2 regions of the Kluyvera sichuanensis genome follow, and region 1 is predicted to be linked to the other one. Evidence: riboswitches for the same ligand, from Rfam matches in the RefSeq annotation. Region 1 holds a riboswitch; the other holds the start of a gene.
The links. A riboswitch is a leader RNA that binds a small molecule or an ion and turns the genes downstream of it on or off. The one in region 1 is predicted to bind cobalamin.

Region 1 (12,108 bases):
GATAACATTCTTCGGTATTCGTAGTTTGCATCGGGTTGGTAAGTCGGGATGACCCCCTAGCCGAAACAGTGCTCTACCCCCGAAGATGAGTTCACGAGGCGCTACCTAAATAGCTTTCGGGGAGAACCAGCTATCTCCCGGTTTGATTGGCCTTTCACCCCCAGCCACAAGTCATCCGCTAATTTTTCAACATTAGTCGGTTCGGTCCTCCAGTTAGTGTTACCCAACCTTCAACCTGCCCATGGCTAGATCACCGGGTTTCGGGTCTATACCCTGCAACTTAACGCCCAGTTAAGACTCGGTTTCCCTGCGGCTCCCCTATTCGGTTAACCTTGCTACAGAATATAAGTCGCTGACCCATTATACAAAAGGTACGCAGTCACACCCCGAAGGATGCTCCCACTGCTTGTACGTACACGGTTTCAGGTTCTTTTTCACTCCCCTCGCCGGGGTTCTTTTCGCCTTTCCCTCACGGTACTGGTTCACTATCGGTCAGTCAGGAGTATTTAGCCTTGGAGGATGGTCCCCCCATATTCAGACAGGATACCACGTGTCCCGCCCTACTCATCGAGCTCACAACACATGCAATTTTGTGTACGGGGCTATCACCCTGTATCGCCGGCCTTTCCATACCGTTCCACTATCACACATGCTGATTCAGGCTCTGGGCTGCTCCCCGTTCGCTCGCCGCTACTGGGGGAATCTCGGTTGATTTCTTTTCCTCGGGGTACTTAGATGTTTCAGTTCCCCCGGTTCGCTTCATTACGCTATGTATTCACGTAATGATAGTGTGTCGAAACACACTGGGTTTCCCCATTCGGAAATCGTCGGTTATAACGGTTCATATCACCTTACCGACGCTTATCGCAGATTAGCACGTCCTTCATCGCCTCTGACTGCCAGGGCATCCACCGTGTACGCTTAGTCGCTTAACCTCACAACCCGAAGATGTTTCTTACGATTCATCATCGCGCTGCAAAAATTTGAGAGACTCAAACACACCTCAGTCTGTTCTTATTACGGAGAACAGAGTTCAGTGTGCTGTTTCAATTTTCAGCTTGATCCAGATTTTTAAAGAGCAAAACTTCGCAGTGAACCTTTTCAGGTACACTCTGAAGTTTTCTTGGGTTTGTTGCAGTAAAGGATGGTGGAGCTATGCGGGATCGAACCGCAGACCTCCTGCGTGCAAGGCAGGCGCTCTCCCAGCTGAGCTATAACCCCATCGCAAAATGCTAATCTCTGTACCGACAATTCTTGCGAATTTGGTAGGCCTGAGTGGACTTGAACCACCGACCTCACCCTTATCAGGGGTGCGCTCTAACCACCTGAGCTACAAGCCTGCAGAGATTTTACTGCTAATTTTCATCAGACAATCTGTGTGAGCACTTCAAAGAACGTTTCTTTAAGGTAAGGAGGTGATCCAACCGCAGGTTCCCCTACGGTTACCTTGTTACGACTTCACCCCAGTCATGAATCACAAAGTGGTAAGCGCCCTCCCGAAGGTTAAGCTACCTACTTCTTTTGCAACCCACTCCCATGGTGTGACGGGCGGTGTGTACAAGGCCCGGGAACGTATTCACCGTAGCATTCTGATCTACGATTACTAGCGATTCCGACTTCATGGAGTCGAGTTGCAGACTCCAATCCGGACTACGACATACTTTATGAGGTCCGCTTGCTCTCGCGAGGTCGCTTCTCTTTGTATATGCCATTGTAGCACGTGTGTAGCCCTACTCGTAAGGGCCATGATGACTTGACGTCATCCCCACCTTCCTCCAGTTTATCACTGGCAGTCTCCTTTGAGTTCCCGGCCGAACCGCTGGCAACAAAGGATAAGGGTTGCGCTCGTTGCGGGACTTAACCCAACATTTCACAACACGAGCTGACGACAGCCATGCAGCACCTGTCTCACGGTTCCCGAAGGCACTAAAGCATCTCTGCTAAATTCCGTGGATGTCAAGAGTAGGTAAGGTTCTTCGCGTTGCATCGAATTAAACCACATGCTCCACCGCTTGTGCGGGCCCCCGTCAATTCATTTGAGTTTTAACCTTGCGGCCGTACTCCCCAGGCGGTCTATTTAACGCGTTAGCTCCGAAAGCCACTCCTCAAGGGAACAACCTTCAAATAGACATCGTTTACGGCGTGGACTACCAGGGTATCTAATCCTGTTTGCTCCCCACGCTTTCGCACCTGAGCGTCAGTCTTTGTCCAGGGGGCCGCCTTCGCCACCGGTATTCCTCCAGATCTCTACGCATTTCACCGCTACACCTGGAATTCTACCCCCCTCTACAAGACTCTAGCCTGCCAGTTTCGAATGCAGTTCCCAGGTTGAGCCCGGGGATTTCACATCCGACTTGACAGACCGCCTGCGTGCGCTTTACGCCCAGTAATTCCGATTAACGCTTGCACCCTCCGTATTACCGCGGCTGCTGGCACGGAGTTAGCCGGTGCTTCTTCTGCGAGTAACGTCAATCGCTAAGGTTATTAACCTTAACGCCTTCCTCCTCGCTGAAAGTACTTTACAACCCGAAGGCCTTCTTCATACACGCGGCATGGCTGCATCAGGCTTGCGCCCATTGTGCAATATTCCCCACTGCTGCCTCCCGTAGGAGTCTGGACCGTGTCTCAGTTCCAGTGTGGCTGGTCATCCTCTCAGACCAGCTAGGGATCGTCGCCTTGGTGAGCCATTACCTCACCAACTAGCTAATCCCATCTGGGCACATCCGATGGTGTGAGGCCCGAAGGTCCCCCACTTTGGTCTTGCGACGTTATGCGGTATTAGCTACCGTTTCCAGTAGTTATCCCCCTCCATCGGGCAGTTTCCCAGACATTACTCACCCGTCCGCCACTCGTCACCCAAGAGCAAGCTCTCTGTGCTACCGTTCGACTTGCATGTGTTAGGCCTGCCGCCAGCGTTCAATCTGAGCCATGATCAAACTCTTCAATTTAAGTTTGATGCTCGTGAATTAAACTTCGTAATGAATTACGTGTTCACTCAGAGACTTGGTATTCATTTATCGTCTTGCGACGTTAAGAATCCGTATCTTCGAGTGCCCACACAGATTGTCTGATAAATTGTTAAAGAGCAGTGCCGCTTCGTTTTTGTCAGCGGCGCGGGATGTGCATATTACGCTTTCCCGCTTGAGAGTCAAGCATTTATTTTCGCTTTTCTCTCTCGAGATTCCCAGGAGAACCTCGCTGACCCGGCGGCTTGTTTGCCGTTGTTCCGTGTCAGTGGAGGCGCATTATAGGGAGTTCTGAGACGTTGACAAGCCCTGTTTTAAAAAAACTTTTCAACCGTCTCTTTTTTGCTCAAATCAGGCTAAAACAGGCAGTTTTTCGAGCGTTTCAAAGCCGTAACGCTGTAAAACGGGTAAAAGTTGCTCAGTTTCTGTCGTCAACGCCATGCAGTAAGCCAGATTTGCATCGCTGGATTTCGCATCCGGCGCTTCATGTTCCAGCAGCCAGGCAGTACGACGCGCAATTGCCGCTCCGGAATCCACTAATCGGGTACCTTCGGGAAGCACCTGCAGCAACTCATCCTGTAATAGAGGGAAGTGAGTGCAGCCGAGCACGACGGTATCCGGCGGTTCCTGCATACGCAGCCATGGACGCAGAATACGGCGCAGCTCTTCCAGAGGAACCGGTTCACCGTGCAGCTTCGCTTCCGCCAGTTCCACCAGCTCGGCAGAGCCCAGCATCTCGATGCGGCATTCATTGGCAAAGCGAGCAATCAGCTCATGGGTATAAGGACGTTTGACCGTACCCCGCGTTGCCAGTAAGCCCACAATACGGTTAGCCGACAGACGCGCTGCCGGTTTGATAGCCGGTACAACGCCCACAACCGGGAAGGCAAACTTGTCGCGCAGCGCGGGCAAAGAGACCGTACTGGCCGTGTTACAGGCAATCACCGCCAGGGAAAGCGGGTAACGCGCCTGTACCGCAGTGACAATTTCAACAACGCGCTCAACGATAAACGCTTCGCTCTTCTCCCCATAGGGGAACGCGACGTTATCGAAGGCGTAGATGTAATGGAGATCCGGCAAGAGATGCCGGATCTCATCATAGACCGACAGCCCACCGACACCGGAGTCAAACACCAGTACGGTAGGACGTGGTTCAGAAGGTGTAGCTGCCAGACAAGGTGTATTCCCGTCCTGCAGTTGGGTAGCCATATGCTGTCTCGTAATCTTTATCGAACAGGTTGGCTATTTTACCACGAACGGTCAGGTGTGAGGTGATCGGATATGACACCGCAAGATCCCACAGGCTAACGCCGCCCATTTTCACCGGCTGGTAGGTAACATAGTCCTTATCATAGCGGGTTCCCAGATATTGATACGTCAGGCCCCAGTCAAAATCATAGACCTGCCAGTCAAGTTGATACTTCACCTGCTGTTTGGAACGACGCGGCACCGGCTTGTCGGTAATCACATTGCGGGAATCCACATAATCGTAGCTTAGCGTGTGCGCCAGCGGACCGGTATCAAAGTTTGCCGTCGCCTCAACGCCTTTGATACGCACTTTCCCTTCGTTATAGTATTTCTTCGCATGGGTGTCGTAATCAATCATGTTATCGATATTGTTACGATAGCCTGACAAACGCCAGTTTACCCCTGCCGTCAGCCCTTCGAATGCCCCTTCCCACTGCTTACTCTCTTCAGGGTCCAGGTTTGCATTGCCATACATGCCGTACAACTGCCCCAGGTTAGGTGCTTTGTAAGAAGTACCGTAGGAGGCAATAAAACGATAACCGTCAATAAACGCCCATCCAGCACTGGTTTGCCATGTGCCATGGCGACCAAACTGGGAGTTATCATCACTGCGCGCGGCACCTTCAAAGGTGAAGTCACCGAGTTGTTGTAATCCCGTCAGATAGAGGCCGGTATTACGTTGATCGTAACCGTCCGTGACATACCCTGTGCCAGGTTCTGTGGTTTGCTTTTGCCAGTCAATACCTGCACCAACGTTACCGTGGCCCACCACCATGCTGTTTGACCACTGAACATTATATTGCTTCATCTCATCAAGAGTTGCCGAGGAGTCGTAACGGCCATAGTCAGGATCATAGTTGTAGTCTTTACTATGGCTATAGCTGGATACCAGTTGTGACTGAATCTGTTCACCATTAAAGCGCAGCCCGGCGTCCCAACTCTGGCTGTAGAGTTCGCGTGTATCGACTAACGGAGACCCCGGAGCATAGTAGGAGTCATAATCGGTCCGGTTATCATAGCCATAGCCGCGTACAAATCCGTTCCAGGTGTCGGAGAAGTTATGTTCCAGCGCGCCATAAAGCGTCTTACTCTGAAAACCATCCTTGTCGGGTTGAGCCTGTGAACCAGTGCTGCCGTAGGCAACAACGTCAAAACCCTTGGTATAGGCATAATCCCCCATCAGCGTAACACGCGTATTCTCATCCAACTGTTGCTGTGTTGAGATGTCATAGTTCTGGTAACCGTTACTGCCCATACCGGCGGTTAATTCCGTCCCCGGGCTGTCTTGCGTGGTAATGATATTCACCACGCCACCAATCGCATCAGAACCATAAACAGCGGAACGCGGCCCGCGAATGTATTCAATACGTTGTACCAGCGATATTGGGAACTGGCTGAGATCGGCCGCACCGCTCACACCGGCTAAATTCAGACGCACACCGTCAATCAGAACCAGGACATGGCTGGCGTTGGTGCCACGGATAGAAATAGTCGAAAGTTGTCCCATACCGCCGCTTTGGGCAATATCGACACCCGGCAGGCGACGAAGGACATCATTCACGGAGGTCGATTGCCAGCGATCAATTTCCTGGCGCGTAACAACGGTGATAGGGGCAAGTACGGCACTGAGGGGTTGCTGAAAACGGTTAGCAGTAACGACGAGGGTATCCGAGCTAGCATCCTGCGCCCAGCCGGAAAATGCCGTGACGGATAATGCCGTCATCAGCGAAGCTTTTTTGATCATTTTTAAAAGCATCCAAATAGAAAAGGGATGCCGCAGGTTTTATCAGTTGCTCGCGACGATAAAACCCCATGCGACGTTATCCGGCAGGTCTTCGGGCTTGGAGGTTATATAAAGAGGCGATGACTTCCCACGGCACGCCGCAGTGTCTGCATTGAATGCACTCATCTCTTACCTTCCTTACCGCTGCGCGTCAGCCCCAGATTTACACTGGGTTCCCTTTTAACTCACAGGACCGGTACGAGGATGCTACATTTAGTTACATATGGATGTCCAGACTGCTATTTATGATTTTCACCGTCATCGGCGCTGGACATCCCCTGAACAAGCCCTACAATCCCCGCGTACTTTTATTATTCAGGATGCCTCATGACCCCCGAACATCTCCCAACCGAACAGTACGACGCTCAGCTCGCCGAGAAAGTCACTCGCCTGCAAACGATGATGACGCCGTTTAGCGCACCTGCGCCGGAGGTGTTTCGCTCGCCGGTCAGCCATTACCGGATGCGCGCAGAATTCCGCATCTGGCACGACGGTGATGACCTGTACCACATCATGTTCGACCAGCAGACCAAGAACCGCATCCGCGTAGACGCCTTCCCTGCGGCAAGCCAGCTCATCAATACCCTGATGACTGCCGTGCTCGACGGCGTTCGCGATAACCACGCGCTGCGCCACAAGCTGTTCCAGATTGATTACCTCACGACGCTGAGCAATCAAGCTGTCGTCTCGCTGCTGTACCATAAAAAGCTCGATGACGAATGGCGTGAGCAGGCCGAAGCGCTGCGTGACGCGCTGCGCGCACAGGGTCTGAACGTGCACCTGATTGGCCGTGCAACCAAAACCAAAATTGCGCTGGATCAGGACTATATCGACGAACGTCTGCCGGTAGCGGGCAAAGAGATGATCTACCGTCAGGTGGAAAACAGCTTTACCCAGCCGAACGCCGCCATGAATATTCAGATGCTGGAGTGGGCGCTGGATGCTACGCAGAATTCACACGGTGACCTGCTGGAGTTGTACTGCGGTAACGGTAACTTCTCGCTGGCGCTGGCGCGCAACTTTGACCGCGTTCTGGCGACTGAAATTGCCAAACCATCCGTCGCTGCCGCGCAGTACAACATCGCCGCTAACCAGATAGACAACGTGCAGATCATCCGCATGGCGGCAGAAGAGTTTACTCAGGCGATGAACGGCGTGCGGGAATTTAACCGTCTGCAAGGCATTGACCTGAAAAGCTACCAATGCGAGACGATTTTCGTCGATCCGCCGCGCAGCGGGCTGGACAGCGAAACCGAGAAGATGGTGCAGGCGTATCCGAACATTCTGTACATCTCCTGTAACCCAGAGACGCTGTGCCAGAACCTGGAAACGTTAAGCCAGACGCACAATGTGACACGCCTGGCGCTGTTCGATCAGTTCCCGTATACCCATCATATGGAATGCGGTGTGCTGTTAACGAAGAAGTAAGGCTGAAAGTAGGCCGGTTCATCCGGCCTACAACTTATTGCTGTTCCTGCTTGCGGCTCCGCAGTTTCACGCCAATCCAGAAGACCATCGCCACCGACAGTACCGCCGGGAAGAAGTTAGAACCGATATCCGGGTACTCCGCGCGCACCACGGTGCTGTACAACAGCACGCCAAGAATAAAGCAGGCGGCCGCCAGGCCCGGTAACCCGACTGGCATCGTACGATTCTGGTAACGTTGATGCAGGCAGTACACCGTCAGCACCAGCGCAATAATAGGGAATATAGAGAAAGGCACGATGGAGCTGAACAGTGCCGCAAACGTCCCGTTAATCGATAAGCCAGCCAACAGCGCCAGCAGCAGCGTACCTTTATCTTGACCTGACTGTTTCATTGCTCGTCTACCACCTTATTCGGACTGATGTGTCATCTTCTCTTGTTCACGGCGATACCAGTAGTATGCGCCCTTGGAGATCATCCGTAACTGCAGCACCAGCCGCTCTTCCAGCTGACGGCGCTGCTCAGGGCTTACGTCCAGAGCCTCTGCACCCGCGCTAAATACAATAGTCACCATTGCCTCAGCCTGCGCTTCCGTGAACGCACGAGGCATATGGTTTTCGATTTCTAGATAGTCGGCAAGTTCCGCGATAAAATGCTGAATTTCGCGGGCTACCGCGGCACGAAATGCCGCAGAGGTGCCAGAACGTTCGCGCAGCAGCAGGCGGAAGGCGTTCGGGTTATTGCCGATAAATTCCATAAAGGTTGAGACGGAAGTGCGGATAACGCTGCCGCCTTTGGCGATACGCTGTCGCGCCTGGCGCATCAGTTGACGCAGCATCAGGCCGCTCTCGTCGACCATAGTCAACCCAAGCTCATCCACATCGCGGAAATGACGATAAAAGGAGGTTGGCGCAATCCCTGCCTCGCGCGCCACTTCGCGCAGGCTCAGGCTGGCAAAGCTACGTTCGGCACTCAATTGACTAAATGCCGCTTCCACCAGCGAACGCCGGGTTTTTTCTTTTTGTTGCGCTCTAACACCCATCACGATGACTGAATCCTTCCACAAGCCGTGCTGGCACTATACCAGAGATTAAAACGAATCGACTTACGCAGCTTTGTTAATGATTGTTTACATGCTATTTATGCTATTTCGTATGAAAAAAGCCCAACGATAATTGGGTTATTACTTCGATGATGTTATGATTCTGTTGCTTTTATGTATAAGAACAGGTAAGCCTTACCATGCCACATTCCTACGATTATGATGCAATAGTAATTGGTTCCGGCCCCGGCGGCGAAGGTGCTGCTATGGGTCTGGTGAAGCAAGGAGCCCGTGTCGCCGTTATTGAGCGTTATCATAATGTCGGCGGCGGCTGTACCCACTGGGGTACCATCCCGTCCAAAGCCCTTCGCCATGCCGTTAGCCGTATTATCGAATTCAACCAGAACCCTCTCTACAGCGACCACAGCCGACTTCTCCGCTCCTCATTTGCCGACATCCTGAATCATGCCGATAGCGTAATCAATCAGCAAACGCGCATGCGTCAGGGTTTTTATGAGCGTAATCACTGTGAAATGCTGCAGGGCGACGCTCGCTTCGTCGATGAGCACACCATCGCGCTGGAGTGCCCGGACGGTTCCGTCGAAACGCTCACCGCCGATAAGTTCGTGATCGCCTGCGGCTCACGCCCGTATCGCCCGGCTGACGTCGACTTTACCCACCCGCGTATTTACGACAGCGACTCGATTCTCAGCCTGCACCATGAACCTCGCCACGTGATTATCTACGGTGCAGGGGTTATCGGCTGCGAATATGCGTCTATCTTCCGCGGAATGGACGTTAAGGTTGATCTCATCAACACCCGCGACCGTCTGCTGGCCTTCCTCGATCAGGAAATGTCAGATTCGCTCTCTTACCACTTCTGGAACAGCGGCGTCGTCATTCGCCACAACGAAGAGTACGAGAAGATTGAAGGCGTGGACGACGGCGTGATCATGCACCTGAAGTCCGGCAAGAAGCTCAAAGCGGACTGCCTGCTGTTCGCCAACGGTCGTACCGGTAACACCGATTCGCTGTCGCTGGAAAACATCGGGCTACAGGCCGATGGCCGCGGTCAGCTGAAAGTGAACAGCATGTACCAAACCGCGCTGCCGCACGTCTATGCCGTCGGCGATGTTATCGGTTATCCGAGCCTGGCTTCTGCTGCCTACGATCAGGGCCGTATTGCCGCGCAGGCGCTGATGAAAGGTGAAGCCACCGCGCACCTGATTGAAGACATCCCGACCGGCATCTATACCATTCCGGAAATCAGCTCCGTCGGCAAAACCGAACAGCAGTTGACCGCGATGAAAGTGCCGTATGAAGTAGGTCGTGCGCAGTTTAAACACCTGGCCCGAGCGCAAATCGTCGGTATGAGCGTGGGAAGCCTGAAGATCCTGTTCCATCGGGAGACCAAGGAGATCCTCGGCATTCACTGCTTTGGCGAGCGCGCGGCCGAAATTATTCATATCGGCCAGGCGATTATGGAGCAGAAAGGTGGTGGTAACACCATTGAGTACTTCGTTAACACCACCTTTAACTACCCAACCATGGCGGAAGCCTATCGGGTAGCGGCGCTAAACGGCTTAAACCGCCTGTTTTAACGCACTGTCAAAATGGCCGTCCATCGTTTCGCGGACGGCCTCTGCCAGCTGCTCATAGCGGCCACGTAGAGGCGATCCCGGGCGATAGACCAGGCCAACGGTGCGGCGTGGTTCTGGCTTAATGCACGGCAGGTACACCACGCCATCGCGTTTGCGTTCCTGCGGCACGGCGAGCGCTGGCAGCAGCGTAATCCCGCTTCCCGCCGCCACCATATTGCGCAGCGTTTCCAGGCTGGTTGCGCGGAAATGCGTATCTTCATCCGCACCCGCCTCAAAGCAGAAACCCATCGCCTGGTCGCGCAGGCAATGCCCGTCTTCCAGCATCAGCAGCTTCTCACCGGCCAGATCCGACATCGGCACGCGATCGCGCTCCGCCCACGGGTGATCGGCATAGATCGCCAGCATCATCGGCTCGTCGAACAGCGGCACCTCAATAAAGGCTTCGCTCTCTTTCACCAGCGCCAGAATCGCACAGTCCAGCTTACCGCTGTCGAGCTGCGCCAGCAGTTGATGGGTCTGTGCTTCATGCAGGTACATTTCGAGCTTCGGGAAGGTCTGGTGCAGCATGGGAATAATATGAGGCAGCAGATACGGGCCAACGGTTGGGATCAGGCCGATATGCAACGGGCCGGACATCGTCTCCCCCTGCTGACTTGCCATCTCCTTCAGCACTTTGACCTCGCGTAACACGGTACGCGCCTGGTCCACCAGCAGCAGCCCCGCCTGGGTGAACAGCACTTTGCGGCTGGTTCGCTCCAGCAGCATGACGCCCAGTTCATCTTCCAGCTTACGAATCTGCCCACTTAGGGTTGGCTGGCTGACATGGCAGGAATCTGCCGCCCGGCGGAAGTGCCGGTGTTCAGCTAACGCCACCAGGTATTCAAGATCACGAATATTCATTATTCATCCTCCATCGCCACGATAGTTCATGGCGATAGATAGAATAGCAATGAATGATTATCCCTATCAAGCGTTCTGTTCAATAATACAGCACAGAAACAGGTGACCCTTGTTTAACCCTTGAAATCGTCACACTGATTCGGAGTTTCTCTCAAACTCGACAAATAAAGCCAACATGAACGTTTGCGGGCCCCGTGCCCGCTTTTTTTTGGCCGTAAAAAACCCGGCGTCGCTGCGCTCGGCCGGGCTACATTCTCTTCAAGGGGCTGGGACGCAGAGAATTAACCCAAGCGCGCCTTCGCGTCGCTAATCGCCTGCGCTACCTGCTTCGGCGACACGCCGCCTTTTGCTGCACGCTTATCAAGGCAGGATTGCAGCGACAGAATTGGGTAAACATCGTCGCCAATCACCGCGCTGAATTTTTGCAGGTCAGCCAGCGCCAGATCCTCCAGCGGTTTGCCCTGAGCAATGGCCTCGACCACCGCTTCGCCCACGATATGGTGCGCTTCACGGAACGGAACGCCTTTCGCCACCAGATAATCCGCCAGCTCGGTGGCATTCGCATAGCCCTGCTGCGCCGCTTCCTGGCAACGTGGACGCTTCACCTGAATACCGTCCAGCACCAGCGCCGCCATATGCAAGCAGTCCATCCAGGTATCGAGCGCGTCGAATACGCCCTCTTTGTCTTCCTGCATATCTTTGTTATAGGCCAGCGGCAGACCTTTTAAGGTCATCATCATGCCGGTCAGCGCACCCTGTACGCGGCCACACTTACCGCGGATAAGCTCGAGCGCATCCGGGTTTTTCTTCTGCGGCATCAGGGAGGAACCTGAGGTCACGCGGTCAGACAGCTCAACAAAGCCCGCTTCACCGGTATTAAAGAAGATCAGATCTTCAGCAAAGCGCGACAGGTGCACCATGCCGATGGACGCATCAGACAGCAATTCCAGCACGTGGTCGCGGTCAGAAACGCTGTCCAGGCTGTTACGGGTGGCGGACGCAAAGCCCAGCCAGCCCGCCAACTGTTCACGATCGATTTCATAGGCGGTACCCGCCAGCGCGCCGCAGCCCAGTGGGCTCACGTCCAGACGCTTGAGGGTATCCTGCAGGCGGCTTTCGTCACGCGCCAGCATCTCAACGTAG
Region 2 (12,108 bases), 1.1 Mb from region 1:
TCGGTGTAAAGCGTGCACGGGCGGCTCAGCGCGTCGCACAGGCGGGTTAATGCATCCGGCGAGAACCACAGAATATCCAGCCACTCGAAGTCGGCGGTGGTGTGGATCACCCGTTTGATAATCGCTTCGTGCAGCGGACTGGCAAAACGATACTCCGGGCGCGTGTCGGCGATAATCTCGCTGATTATCTCGAAGCTCTTGCTCTCAATCGCTTGCGGTTGCTGGATATAGTTCATGCAGTACTCCTCAGGCCGCGCCGACAAGCCAGAACCTGACTGCCATAAACAGCAGCAGGGCAAGCGTTGACGCTACCCACATCAGTCGAATCGTTCGGAAAATATCATCAATGGCAATCGGGCGATGTTCGTCGCCAATCCACGGCTTATTCACCCGCTCGCCAAAATAGTCGTTCGGGCCGCCAAGGCGAATGCCCAGTGCCCCGGCGACGGCCGCTTCCGACCAGGCGCAGTTGGGGCTGCTGTGATTTTTACGGTCGCGCCAGCCGATACGCAGCGCACGCGCGCCGTTATCGCGACAGAGAAAGGCGGCCAGGCCAATCAGCAGCCAGCTCAGGCGAGCGGGAATAAAGTTCGCCACATCGTCGAGGCGTGCGCTCACCATGCCAATGGCCCGGTATTTTTCGTGCTTGTAGCCCACCATTGAGTCGAGGGTGTTGACCGCTTTGTAGGCCATCGCCAGCGGCGCACCGCCGAGCAGCAGGAAGAAGAGCGGCGCGATAATGCCGTCGACGGTGTTTTCCGCCACCGTCTCCACCACCGCGCGGTTGATCTGTTCCGGCTGTAGCTGCGATGTATCGCGCCCGACAATCCACGACAACTTAATGCGGCTCTCAGAGAGATCGCCAGCCCGCAGCGGGCGTTCGACCGCCTGCGCCGACTGCGCGAGGCAGCGCCCGGCCAGCACGGTGAAAATCATCCATACCTCAACGCCCCAGCCCAGCCACGGATGCACGCGCGCGGCGAGGTGCAGCACGCCCCAGGAAACGGCGTAGGTCAGCCCTACCACCACCAGCCACATCACCCCACCGCCAATGCGCAGCGCAAGGTCGGAATGACAAACCCGACGCACCGCGCGTTGCACGGCGTTAATCAGGTTGCCTATCCAGCGCACCGGATGCGGCCAGCGTTGTGGGTCGCCAATAATGAAATCAAGCACCCATGCCAGACACCAGGCCAGCAGCGTCATTGGGCGCTCCTTGCGGCGGCAAACCAGTGGTTAAGCATCGACGGGTTCTGGGCGAAATGCAGGTGCAGATAGCTGGCAAAGGTATTCCCGCGCTGCCAGCCGCCGGACCACTGCTGGAGCACCGCGCCATCGCGGGTTTTGTGGCACGCCATCACCGCCGGCGTGTGCGCGGTGAAATCGGAATAGTGGAATTCGTGGCCGCGCAGTACATCGCCGGGAGCAGCAAGCAGCGTCTGCTGCAGCGCCTGCGCTTCGCAGTAGCCAAAGCGGGTCAGTCGGGTACCCATTTTGCTGTGGCCGGGCAGAATATCGGCCATCGCGTGGATATCACCGTTTTTATCTTCCAGCGTAGTGCCAAGGTACATCAGGCCGCCGCATTCGGCGTAAATCGCCACGCCGCGCGCGTGCGCGGCGCGCAGTTGCGCCAGCATCGGCCTGTTGCCTGCGAGCGCCTGGGCGTGCAGTTCCGGGTAGCCGCCGCCGAGCCAGATCATCTGGCATTCGGGCAGAGCCGCATCATGCAACGGGCTAAAACGCACAATCTTCACGCCAGCGCGCGCCAGCAGTGCCAGATTGTCGGGGTAGTAAAAGTTGAAGGCTTCATCGTCGGCAAGCGCAAGGGTCAGCCCCTCACCGCAAAGCGGCTCCGGCGGCCACTGACCAGCGGGCAGCGCGCTCAGTTCAGTGAGAGCCAGCAGCCTGTCGATATCCAGCGTACGCGATAGTGTTGCGGCAAAATCCTGCCATGGTTGCTTATCAATCGCAGATTCACGGGCGGTCACCAGCCCCAGATGACGTTCGGGCAGCGCCACGCCTTCTGCACGCGGCACGTAGCCCAGCACCGGCAGCGCGCAGTAGCGTTCGATGGCGCTTTTCAACAGCTGGAAATGACTCTCGCTGTTGACGCGATTAACGATAACGCCCGCAATATTGAGGCTCGGGTCGAAGTGCTGGAAGCCCATCACCGTGGCGGCAATGGAGGTGGAGACCGCTTTGCCATCGACCAGCAAAATCACCGGGCAGCCTAGCTGCTTGGCCATCGCCGCGCTGCTGCAGTAGTTGGGGTCGGTGCCGTAGCCGTCGTACAGCCCCATAACGCCTTCAATCACGGCGATATCGGCCTGCTGCATATGTTCGCTGAACAGCGCATTAAGGATGGAGGGGGGCAACATGAAAGCGTCAAGGTTGCGGGAGGCAACGCCACACAGCGCGGTGTGCCAGCCGGTATCGAGGTAGTCCGGCCCTACTTTATAGGGCTGAACCCGCAGGCCACGCTGCTCAAGCAGCGTCAGCAGGCCGAGCGTCACCGTGGTTTTCCCACAGCCGCTACCGGTGCCGGCGAGAATGAATGCATGCTGTCTGGCTGCCATACCCTAACCCTGTTCAGGGTGGATTTTGGGTATAGCCGCGCGCTCGCCCGGCCTGACGACCGTGCGACGCAAAGCAACCCGCTTCCCACCGAAGCTGTTGAAATAAATCAACAGGCAGGTCTTCTGGCTTAGCGTCATCCTCACCCGGCCTTCCCGATCGGTCGATCAGTGGTCATTACGGGGTCGTCAGCATCACAGCAGCGGGGGCTGCGGAGGGTTTACACCTCCTTCCCTGGCACATAACATGCCAAACCTGTTGATTGCAGATTTATGCCGACACGATGGCCCGCATAAAATAAAAGCAGGTTACTCTAGCGCCCCGGTAAAATGATTTCGTTGCGCTGCGACAATACCGGTATATTTATTTACGGTAGTTATATTTGGAACCACAAGGCAAGGGAAATCATGAGCGTTGCGCGCTGTCCGGGCTCCTGCGGAGAGCTGATTCAGGGCTGGATTCTGGGCAGTGAAAAGCTGGTCTCCTGCCCAATTGACTGGTTCAGCACGGTGGAAGTGCGCCGGGGAACGCCGCGCCCTGATGAACGCCCGCTGACGCGCCGCATGGTCAATACCCTGCTTGCCCACTGGAATTATCCCCTCGCCCTGAGCCAGACGCTGCGCATTGAAGTGGACTCGACGCTGCCGATTGCCAAAGGGATGGCGAGCAGCACCGCCGACATTGCCGCGACCGCCGTAGCCACCGCGATGCATCTGGGCCATTCACTCAGCGAATCCGAACTCGCTTCGCTCTGCGTCTCGCTTGAGCCAACGGACAGCACCCTGTTCCGCGCGCTGACGCTGTTCGACCACCATCATGCCCGCACGCAGATTGCCTGCGCGCCTGCGCCTGATTTCGATCTGCTGATCCTGGAAAGCCCGCTAATGCTGCGTACCGCCGACTATCACCGTCTGCCGCGCGAGGCCGCGCTCACGGCCAGCGCCAGCACGCTGCAGTGGGCCTGGGAAAAGGTGCAGGCCGCCTGCGACAGCAACAGCGCCAGCCTGATGGGAGAAGCCGCGACGCTCAGCGCCATCGCCAGCCAGACGCTGTTACCTAAGCCGGGCTTTGACGTGCTTTTAGAGATTGTAGAGTCCTGCGGATTATACGGCCTGAACGTGGCCCATAGCGGCAGCGTGGTCGGGCTGATGCTCGACCGCTGTCGTCACGATGTGGAGTATGTGAAATGGTCGCTGGTGCAAAGCGGGCTCGCTGAAATCTGGCCGCAGCAGCACCTGCTAAAAGCGGTGGCGGGCGGGGTTCAGCCCAGCACCTGATGCAGCGCGTCCAGCAGCTGCTGGTTTTCCGCCTCGCTGCGAATCGCCACGCGGAAATAGCGCCCGTCCAACCCCGGATAGTTGGCGCAGCTGCGGATTAAAATCCTACGCTGCAGCAGCGCATACTGCAGTTCAATCTCCGTGCGTTCACAGCGCAGGAACAGATAGTTGGCCCTGCCCGGATAAGCCTTCAGCCCCGGAATACTCTCCAGCGCCCGATAAAATCGCGCCCCTTCCGTATCAAGCCAACGCCATGTGGTCTGTTGATACTCATGGTCGTTCAGCACGATTTCTCCGGCAAGCGCCGCAAAAGCGTTGATCGACCACGGCATCTGATGTTGACGCAGCCGCGCCACCGCCCGTTCGTCGCTGTTAAGCAAATAGCCCAAACGCAGGCCGGGGATGGCGTAAAACTTGGTCAGCGAGCGCAGCACCCAGATATGCGGGTTTTGCGCGAGCAGCGGAATAAATCCCTGCTCGCCGGGAATAAAATCGATAAAGGCTTCGTCGAGAATCAGCGCAATATTCAGCGCCCGACAGCGTTCGGCCACCGTCAGCAGCAGCGCACGTTCCGGCAGCAACCCGGTCGGGTTATTCGGCGTGCAGAGAAACAGGCAGTCCACCTCGGGGGTGAGTGCATCAAGCAAACGTGAGGTTAGCTGCCAGCCGTCCTCTTCGCGAAGCGCAAAAGTGTCAATAGCGCAGTCGATGGTTTCCAGCGCCCGGCGGTACTCAGCAAAGCCCGGAGCAACCACCATCGCCCGCTTAGGCTTCAGACCATGCACGAGGGTGAAAATAGATTCAGTTTCGCCGTTGCCCGCCAGACACCACGCCGCAGGCACGCCGTGGTGCGACGCCAACGCCTGATGCAACTGCTGGTAGTCAACGTCCGGGTAGCGCTCGGCGCAGGAAAGCTGGGCAACGATCGCCTGCTTCAGGCTTTCGGGCATGCCCAGCGGATTGATATTGGCGCTGAAGTCCAGCAACTGGTCGGCGCGCAGGCCCATCAGCGCCGCCGCCTCGCGCGTGTTGCCGCCGTGGGCGCTTTTCAGCCGTGACATCGCCGGTTACCCGCGCCGCGCCAGCGTTGCGCCGTCGGCAAAGTAGGCTTTGATCCCGGCGAGAATAGATTCAGCGACTTCCTGCTGGAAAGTGGCGGTCTTGAGCTTGCGCTCCTCTTCAACGTTACTGATAAACGCCGTTTCGACGAGGATCGATGGAATATCCGGCGCTTTCAGTACCGCGAAGCCAGCCTGCTCCACCTGATTTTTATGCAGGTCGTTCACCTGCCCCAGCTTTTTGAGCACCGCTTTACCAAACTTCAGGCTGTCGGCGATGGTTAGCGACTGCACCATATCGAACATAGTGTGGTCGACGTAGCGGTCGCCGCTCTTGCTCACACCACCGATTAAGTCCGAGGCGTTCTGGGTCTGGGCGAGGTATTTCGCCGCGGTACTGGTGGCCCCTTTGGTCGACAGGGCAAAGACCGATGAGCCGCTCGGCTGGCGGCTGGTGAACGCATCCGCGTGAATAGAGACGAACAGGTCGGCACGCTGTTTCTGCGCTTTCGCCACCCGCACCTTCAACGGAATAAAAATATCTTCGTTGCGCGTCATGTAGGCTTTCATGTTGCCTTCTTTTTCAATCAGCGCACGCAGGCGACGGGCGATTTGTAGCACCACGTCTTTTTCCCGCGTTTTGTATTTACCCACTGCGCCGGAGTCTTCGCCGCCGTGGCCGGGGTCAAGCATGATAACAATCGGACGGTCGCGCCCAGCCTTGCCCGGCTGCGGGCCACTTTGCGACGGCGGCACCTGCTTTTCGAGGTCGCCCTTGTTATAGTCCTCGAGCAGCGCCAGCAGCGGATCCTGCTGTTCGGTGCTGCTGGCTGGGTAGAGATCCATCACCAGGCGTTCTTTAAACTCTGCCACTGGCGCAAGGGCGAACAACTGCGGCTTCACGTCCTGCTTCAGCTCAAACACCATGCGCACCGTTTGCGGATCGAACTGCCCTACGCGTGCGGATTTAATGAACGGGTCATCGCTGCGGATCTGCGCCCCCATGCCTTTCAGCACCGAGTTCAGGTTCACCCCTTCGAGGTCGACCACCAGACGGTCAGGATTGCTCAACGCAAACTGTCGATACTTGAGCTCACGGCTGGACTCCACCGTTACGCGCGTGTAGCTGGACGCAGGCCATATGCGCACCGCCACCACCTGACTGACGGCAGCTAACCCGACCTGACTCACGCTTAACAACCACATGGCACCGGCACCTTGTAGCAGGCGACGACGGCTCAAAGACTGACTTCCCGACATGCTCCATCCCAGGTAAAAAAAGAGAAACAAAGAATTCGCATAATACGATTGACCGAAAACTTTAACCAAAGCCGCATAAACTGTCATCTATAAAAGGGTAAACATTCGTTGGATCAGCGAAATTTGGCCGGAGGTTTTCCAATGTTTAAGCAAATTCTGGCTTGCGTTTCCGCCGAAAACAGAATAAAAATACAGTAATTACGAATAATCATGCATTGAGGGTTGTGCCGTGGTGAAGGAACGTAGAACCGAACTGGTAGAGGGGTTTCGTCATACCGTCCCCTATATTAACGCCCACCGGGGGAAGACGTTTGTCATCATGCTTGGCGGCGAAGCCATTGAGCATGAAAACTTTTCCAGCATCGTCAACGATATTGGCCTGCTGCACAGTTTAGGCATTCGTCTGGTGCTGGTCTATGGCGCGCGCCCACAGATCGATGCGAATCTGGCCGAGCATCACCATGAGCCAACCTATCACAAACATATCCGCGTCACGGATACGAAAACCCTTGAGCTGGTGAAACAGGCCGCGGGCCTGCTGCAGTTGGATATTACCGCCCGCCTGTCGATGAGCCTGAACAACACCCCGTTACAGGGTGCGCATATCAACGTGGTCAGCGGTAACTTTATCATCGCTCAGCCGCTGGGCGTCGATGACGGCATCGACTACTGCCACAGCGGACGCATTCGTCGTATCGATGAAGAAGCGATTCATCGCCAGCTCGACAGCGGCGCTATCGTGCTGATGGGACCGGTGGCCGTTTCAGTTACCGGCGAAAGCTTTAACCTGACGTCGGAAGAGATTGCCACCCAACTGGCGATTAAGCTGAAGGCCGAGAAGATGATCGGCTTCTGCTCCTCTCAGGGCGTATTTAACGAAGCGGGCGACATTATCTCTGAGCTGTTCCCGAACGAAGCTCAGGCGCGTATTGAAGAGCTGGAAAAAGAGGGCGACTACCTTTCCGGCACCGCCCGTTTCCTGCGCGGTGCGGTCAAAGCCTGCCGTAGCGGCGTGCGCCGCAGCCACCTTATTAGCTATCAGGAAGACGGCACGCTGTTGCAGGAGCTGTTCTCCCGCGACGGTATCGGTACGCAGATTGTGATGGAGAGCTCCGAGCAAATTCGCCGGGCGACCATCAACGATATTGGCGGTATTCTTGACCTGATTGCGCCGCTCGAGCAGCAGGGTATTCTGGTGCGCCGCTCCCGCGAACAGCTGGAGATGGAGATCGACAAATTCACGATTATTCAGCGTGATAACACCACCATTGCCTGCGCCGCGCTCTATCCTTTCCCGGAAGAGAAAATTGGCGAAATGGCCTGCGTGGCGGTGCATCCGGATTACCGCAGCTCCTCACGTGGTGAAGTGTTACTGCAGCGGATTGCCACCCAGGCGAAGCAGATGGGGCTTAACCACCTGTTTGTGCTGACGACGCGCAGTATTCACTGGTTCCAGGAACGCGGCTTTAAGCCGGTGGACGTGGAACTGCTGCCGGAGAGTAAGAAGCTGCTGTATAACTATCAGCGCCGGTCGAAGGTGTTGATGACGGATTTGGTGTAAGCCAGTACGCCGATCGGTTCCCTCGCCCCTCTGGGGAGAGGGTTAGGGTGAGGGGATTGCGGGCTCGGCGTTAAACCCTCACCCCAGCCCTCTCCCTTAAAAAGGGAGAGGGGGCAGTCCGAGCAAATCTTAAGACCCTATTCCATCTCTGCAAAAATCGCCGACAGGCCGCTGCGCCGTTCGGTACGCGTGGCGATTGCCTGCATAAGCAGATTTTTATCGGCGTACATCGACAGCCGCGCTTTCGCGCGGGTAATCGCCGTATACACCAGCTCACGACTCACTACCGGGACAATCTGCGTCGGCAGCACCAGCGCGGCGTGGGTGAACTCGGAACCCTGCGATTTATGCACCGTCATCGCCCAGGCGGTGTCGTGCTCCGGCAAGCGGCTTGGCTGCACCGATTTAATGGTGCCATCCGGCATCGGGAACCAGACGCGCATACCGTCACCGCGATCCAGCGCCACGCCAATATCACCGTTAAACAGCCCCAGCGCGCTGTCGTTACGCGTAATCATCACCGGACGGCCTTCATACCAGCGAGAATGACGCTGCGGCACTATCTGCCGGTGGCGCGTCAGCAGCTGTTCAAACTGTTGGTTAAGCCCGCTCACGCCCCACGGCCCTTCGCGCAGCGCGCACAACAACTGGTATTCGCCAAACGCCGCCAGCACGACCTCAGGGGCGGCTTGCTCGCGTAGCAGTTGAAGATAGTGGCCGTAACCCGCTCGCGCATCGTCGAGCATTGCGGCGTAGTCGTCAGTCGAGTGCTGCGGTTTCAGTTCAATATCGCTAAAGCGCCGGGCAAACACGGCATCGATCTCTTTCTTATCGCCCCGGTTCACCGCGCTGGCAAGCTGGCCAATACCTGAGTCGCTGCCAAAGCGATAGCTGGTTCGCAGCAGGCAAAGACTGTCGCGTAACGCCCCTGCCATCTGGCCGTCACCGGCGGGAACCGTGGCCCCGACCAGGCGGCTAAGCTGCGCGGCGCGCTCTACCGTATAGCCCGCGTTCACCCAGCTACAGATATCGCCGAGCACCGCTCCGGCCTCCACCGACGCCAGCTGGTCGCGGTCGCCGAGGAAGATGACCCGCCCGTGCGGCGGCAGCGCGTCAATCAGCCGCGCCATCATCGGCAGGTCAATCATTGAGGCTTCATCCACCACCAGCACGTCCAGATGCAGCGGGTTTCCGGCGTGGTAGCGCATCTTCTGGCTACCGGGCTGCGCGCCCAGCAGACGGTGCAGCGTGCTGGCATCGGTTGGCAGCACCGCTTTTTGCGCGTCGGTTAAATCAAGTTTTCGCAGCGCCGCGCCCAGCGATTCCGTCAGGCGCGCCGCGGCTTTACCGGTTGGCGCGGCGAGGCGAATACGACACTTCTCCGTTCCCGCCATCTGTACCAGCGCCGCCAGCAGTTTAGCAACGGTGGTGGTTTTCCCGGTGCCGGGGCCGCCGGAGATAACCGAGATACGGCGCGTCAACGCCACGGCAGCAGCCACTTTTTGCCAGTCGATCGTATCGCTTACCGGGAACAGCGCGTTGAGCGTTGCCGCAAGCTGGGCTTCATCGACGGCAAACGGCGCGTTGGTTTCGCTAAAGAAGCGCGCCACGGTGAGTTCGTTGCGCCACATGCGGTTGAGATAAAGCCTGCCACGGCTCAGGATCAGCGGCGACGGCCGTTCCCCACCGCTAACGGCCTCAGAGCTCAGCAATAGAGTCTCCCAATCCTGCGGCACGTTCACTTCGGCAAACAGCTGCTGCCAGAGTTCGCGGACGCGACCTTTCGGCTGCATAGAGGGGCTGAGATGGGAGAGCGGCAAACAGACGTGCCCTTCCCCGGCGTCGCGGCTCAGCATCGCAGCGGCGAGCATCACCGCCGGATGCTCATCTTTTGCCACCATCAGCGCAAACTGCACGTCGAGCGGGCGCAGCAGCTTCTGCTCGGCGGCTTCCAGTAAACGTTGTTCGAGCGTCATACGTTGCTCTCCTCTCCGGCAAACAGCGCGTCCATTGCCGTTATCAGCGCCGGGTCGGGCCGGGTGGTAAAGATTCCCTGCTGCCCCGCCTCGCCGTCCACGCCGCGCAGGAACAGATAAATCACGCCGCCGAAATGACGCTCATAGTCATAGTCGGCCATGCGATGACGCAGGTAGCGGTGCAGCGCCAGGCTGTAGAGCTGATACTGCAAGTCATAGCGGTGAGACTGCATTGCTTGCGCCATCGCCTCTTGGGTATAGGCTTCGCCGTTTTCGCCAAGCCAGTTGGACTTGTAATCCAGCAGGTAGTAGCGGCCATCGTGGCGGAACACAAGGTCGATAAAGCCCTTCAGCATGCCGCGCACCTGGCGGAAATCCAGCTCCGGGCAACCTGCCGACAACGGGTCATAGCGGCGGGTCACCGCGTCCAGCGCACGCGCGTCCAGCGTTTGGCTGATGGGCAGATAAAACTCCATCTCCACCTGTTTTTGCCGCTCGCTAAGCTGGTTAAGCGCAATGCCGATATCCGCCAGCGGCGCAGCCAGCACCTGGGTTATCCAGCGGGTCAGCACCGGCTCCCACGCTTCATCAAAGCCGTTGTTTTGTAGCTTTTCACGCATCCATTCCGGCGACACCGGCTGGGTAAAGTCGAGGTCTTCAAACAGGCTATGCAGGAAGGTTCCCGGTGAGGCGCCGCGCGGGAAGTGATGCGGCGTCATTGCCAGCTCGCTTTGCGCTTCGGCAGCGCCCGAGGCGTCAATATCGATACGCGGCAGCAGGTCCTGCGCCACGCTATGCCCGCGCTGCTGTAAGCCGGAGTAACTGGTAACACGCCAGTCATCAACCACGCGGCATAGCACCTGACGCGCCGCCAGATCAGGCATCTCTGATTGGGTCGCCTGCCAGCGAGCGTCGTCCGGCGCGGTCGCCAGCGTCAGGGAGATGTGTTCGTCGCACACGGCCTGCAGGCAGGCGTGTAGCCCGGAGGCATCAAGCACTTCGCCTTTTTGCAGCAGCCTTCCCGGCGCGCTGTGGTGTAATTCCGTGTCGGTCGGTTTATCGCTGCGCCGGGCAGTTAGCGGGGCGATACCCAGACTGCAATGCCAGATGGCGCGCGTTAAGGCCACATACAGCAGGCGCAGGTCTTCCGCCAGACGCTCAGCCTCCGCTAGCTCCAGGCTCTCGTCGCTTTCGTTAAGATCCAGCACCGCTTTGAAGGATTCGCGGTCGTGGTAAAACGCCTGTTTCTCTTTGCGGAAACGGGCGATAAACGGCAGCCAGACCAGCGGGTACTCCAGCCCTTTTGACTTGTGAATGGTGACTATCTGCACCAGGTGTTTATCGCTCTCCAGACGCATCTGCTGACTGGAGGCATTGGTGTCCGGTTCGGCAACCTGCTGGTTCAGCCAGCGCACCAGCGCATGCTCGCTTTCAAGCTGGGTGGCCGCTTCCTGTAGCAGCTCGCTCAAGTGCAGAATATCGGTTAAGCGCCGCTCGCCGCCGTGGGTCGCCAGCAGGTTTTCTGCCATTGACCGCGCGCTCATCAGGGCGCGAATCATCGGCATCACGCCGCGCCGCTGCCAGATAAGACGGTAGTCGCTAAACTCTTCCACCAGCGCATCCCAGGCGTTTTCGTCCTGATTCAGTCGTTCAATATCCTGTGCGTTCAGGCCAAACATCGCCGTTGCCAGCGCGCTGCGCAGCGTGTTTTCCCGTTCAGGCGTCAGCACCGCCTGAAGTACCCACAGCAGTTCCTGCGCTTCCGGGGTTTCAAACACGCTGTCGCGGTTGGAGAGGTAGACCGACGGGATCGACAGCGCGTTCAGGGCATCACGGATTAGCGACGCTTCCTGGCGGTTACGCACCAGCACGGTGATATCCGACGCCTGTACCGGGCGAGCGTTATCGCCTCGCCACAGCAGCGCGCTCCCCTGCTGGCCGCCGGTCAGCCAGTCGCGAATTTGCGCCGCGCACTGCTGAGCCATAAAGTTCTGATAATCCCCCGCGCTGATGCCTTCGCCGGGCATCAGCCATAGGTTCATCGCCGGCTGGTTTTCGCCGTCAACTTCGAAGCGTAGTGAGGCGTTTTTGGGTGCGGATTTTACCGGCAGGAACGGAATATCACGAAACATAAAGGGGTTATCAACCAGCCCAAACAGGCGGTTGACGCTTTCGACCATCCCCGGCGCGGAGCGCCAGTTGGTGTCGAGGGTATAGTGAGCCGCTACATCGCTGCGCGCGCGCATATAAGTAAATATATCCGCGCCGCGGAAGGCGTAAATCGCCTGCTTCGGGTCACCGATAAGCAGTAGTGCGGTGTCCGGTTGCTGCCGCCAGATACGGCGGAAGATGCGGTACTGCTGCGGGTCGGTGTCCTGGAATTCATCGATCATCGCCACCGG

Region 2: another riboswitch for cobalamin. It lies ahead of AB2B48_RS13455 (cobyrinate a,c-diamide synthase); the one in region 1 lies ahead of btuB (TonB-dependent vitamin B12 receptor BtuB).

The regions. Positions count from the first base shown of each region.
Region 1 is NZ_CP162271.1:3,856,471-3,868,578, reverse strand. It holds rRNA gene AB2B48_RS18585 (23S ribosomal RNA) at 1-935, opposite strand, end outside; tRNA gene AB2B48_RS18580 (tRNA-Ala) at 1,146-1,221, opposite strand; tRNA gene AB2B48_RS18575 (tRNA-Ile) at 1,264-1,340, opposite strand; rRNA gene AB2B48_RS18570 (16S ribosomal RNA) at 1,409-2,948, opposite strand; gene murI (glutamate racemase) at 3,318-4,175, opposite strand; gene btuB (TonB-dependent vitamin B12 receptor BtuB) at 4,120-5,958, opposite strand; cobalamin riboswitch at 6,023-6,210, opposite strand; gene trmA (tRNA (uridine(54)-C5)-methyltransferase TrmA) at 6,325-7,425, shown strand; gene AB2B48_RS18550 (YijD family membrane protein) at 7,460-7,816, opposite strand; gene fabR (HTH-type transcriptional repressor FabR) at 7,832-8,467, opposite strand; gene sthA (Si-specific NAD(P)(+) transhydrogenase) at 8,665-10,065, shown strand; gene oxyR (DNA-binding transcriptional regulator OxyR) at 10,048-10,965, opposite strand; gene argH (argininosuccinate lyase) at 11,247-12,108, opposite strand, start outside.
Region 2 is NZ_CP162271.1:2,767,227-2,779,334, forward strand. It holds gene AB2B48_RS13445 (cobalt-precorrin-8 methylmutase) at 1-236, opposite strand, end outside; gene cbiB (adenosylcobinamide-phosphate synthase CbiB) at 247-1,206, opposite strand; gene AB2B48_RS13455 (cobyrinate a,c-diamide synthase) at 1,203-2,576, opposite strand; cobalamin riboswitch at 2,672-2,848, opposite strand; gene AB2B48_RS13460 (L-threonine kinase) at 2,982-3,851, shown strand; gene cobD (threonine-phosphate decarboxylase CobD) at 3,836-4,912, opposite strand; gene amiC (N-acetylmuramoyl-L-alanine amidase AmiC) at 4,919-6,169, opposite strand; gene argA (amino-acid N-acetyltransferase) at 6,399-7,730, shown strand; gene recD (exodeoxyribonuclease V subunit alpha) at 7,868-9,706, opposite strand; gene recB (exodeoxyribonuclease V subunit beta) at 9,703-12,108, opposite strand, start outside.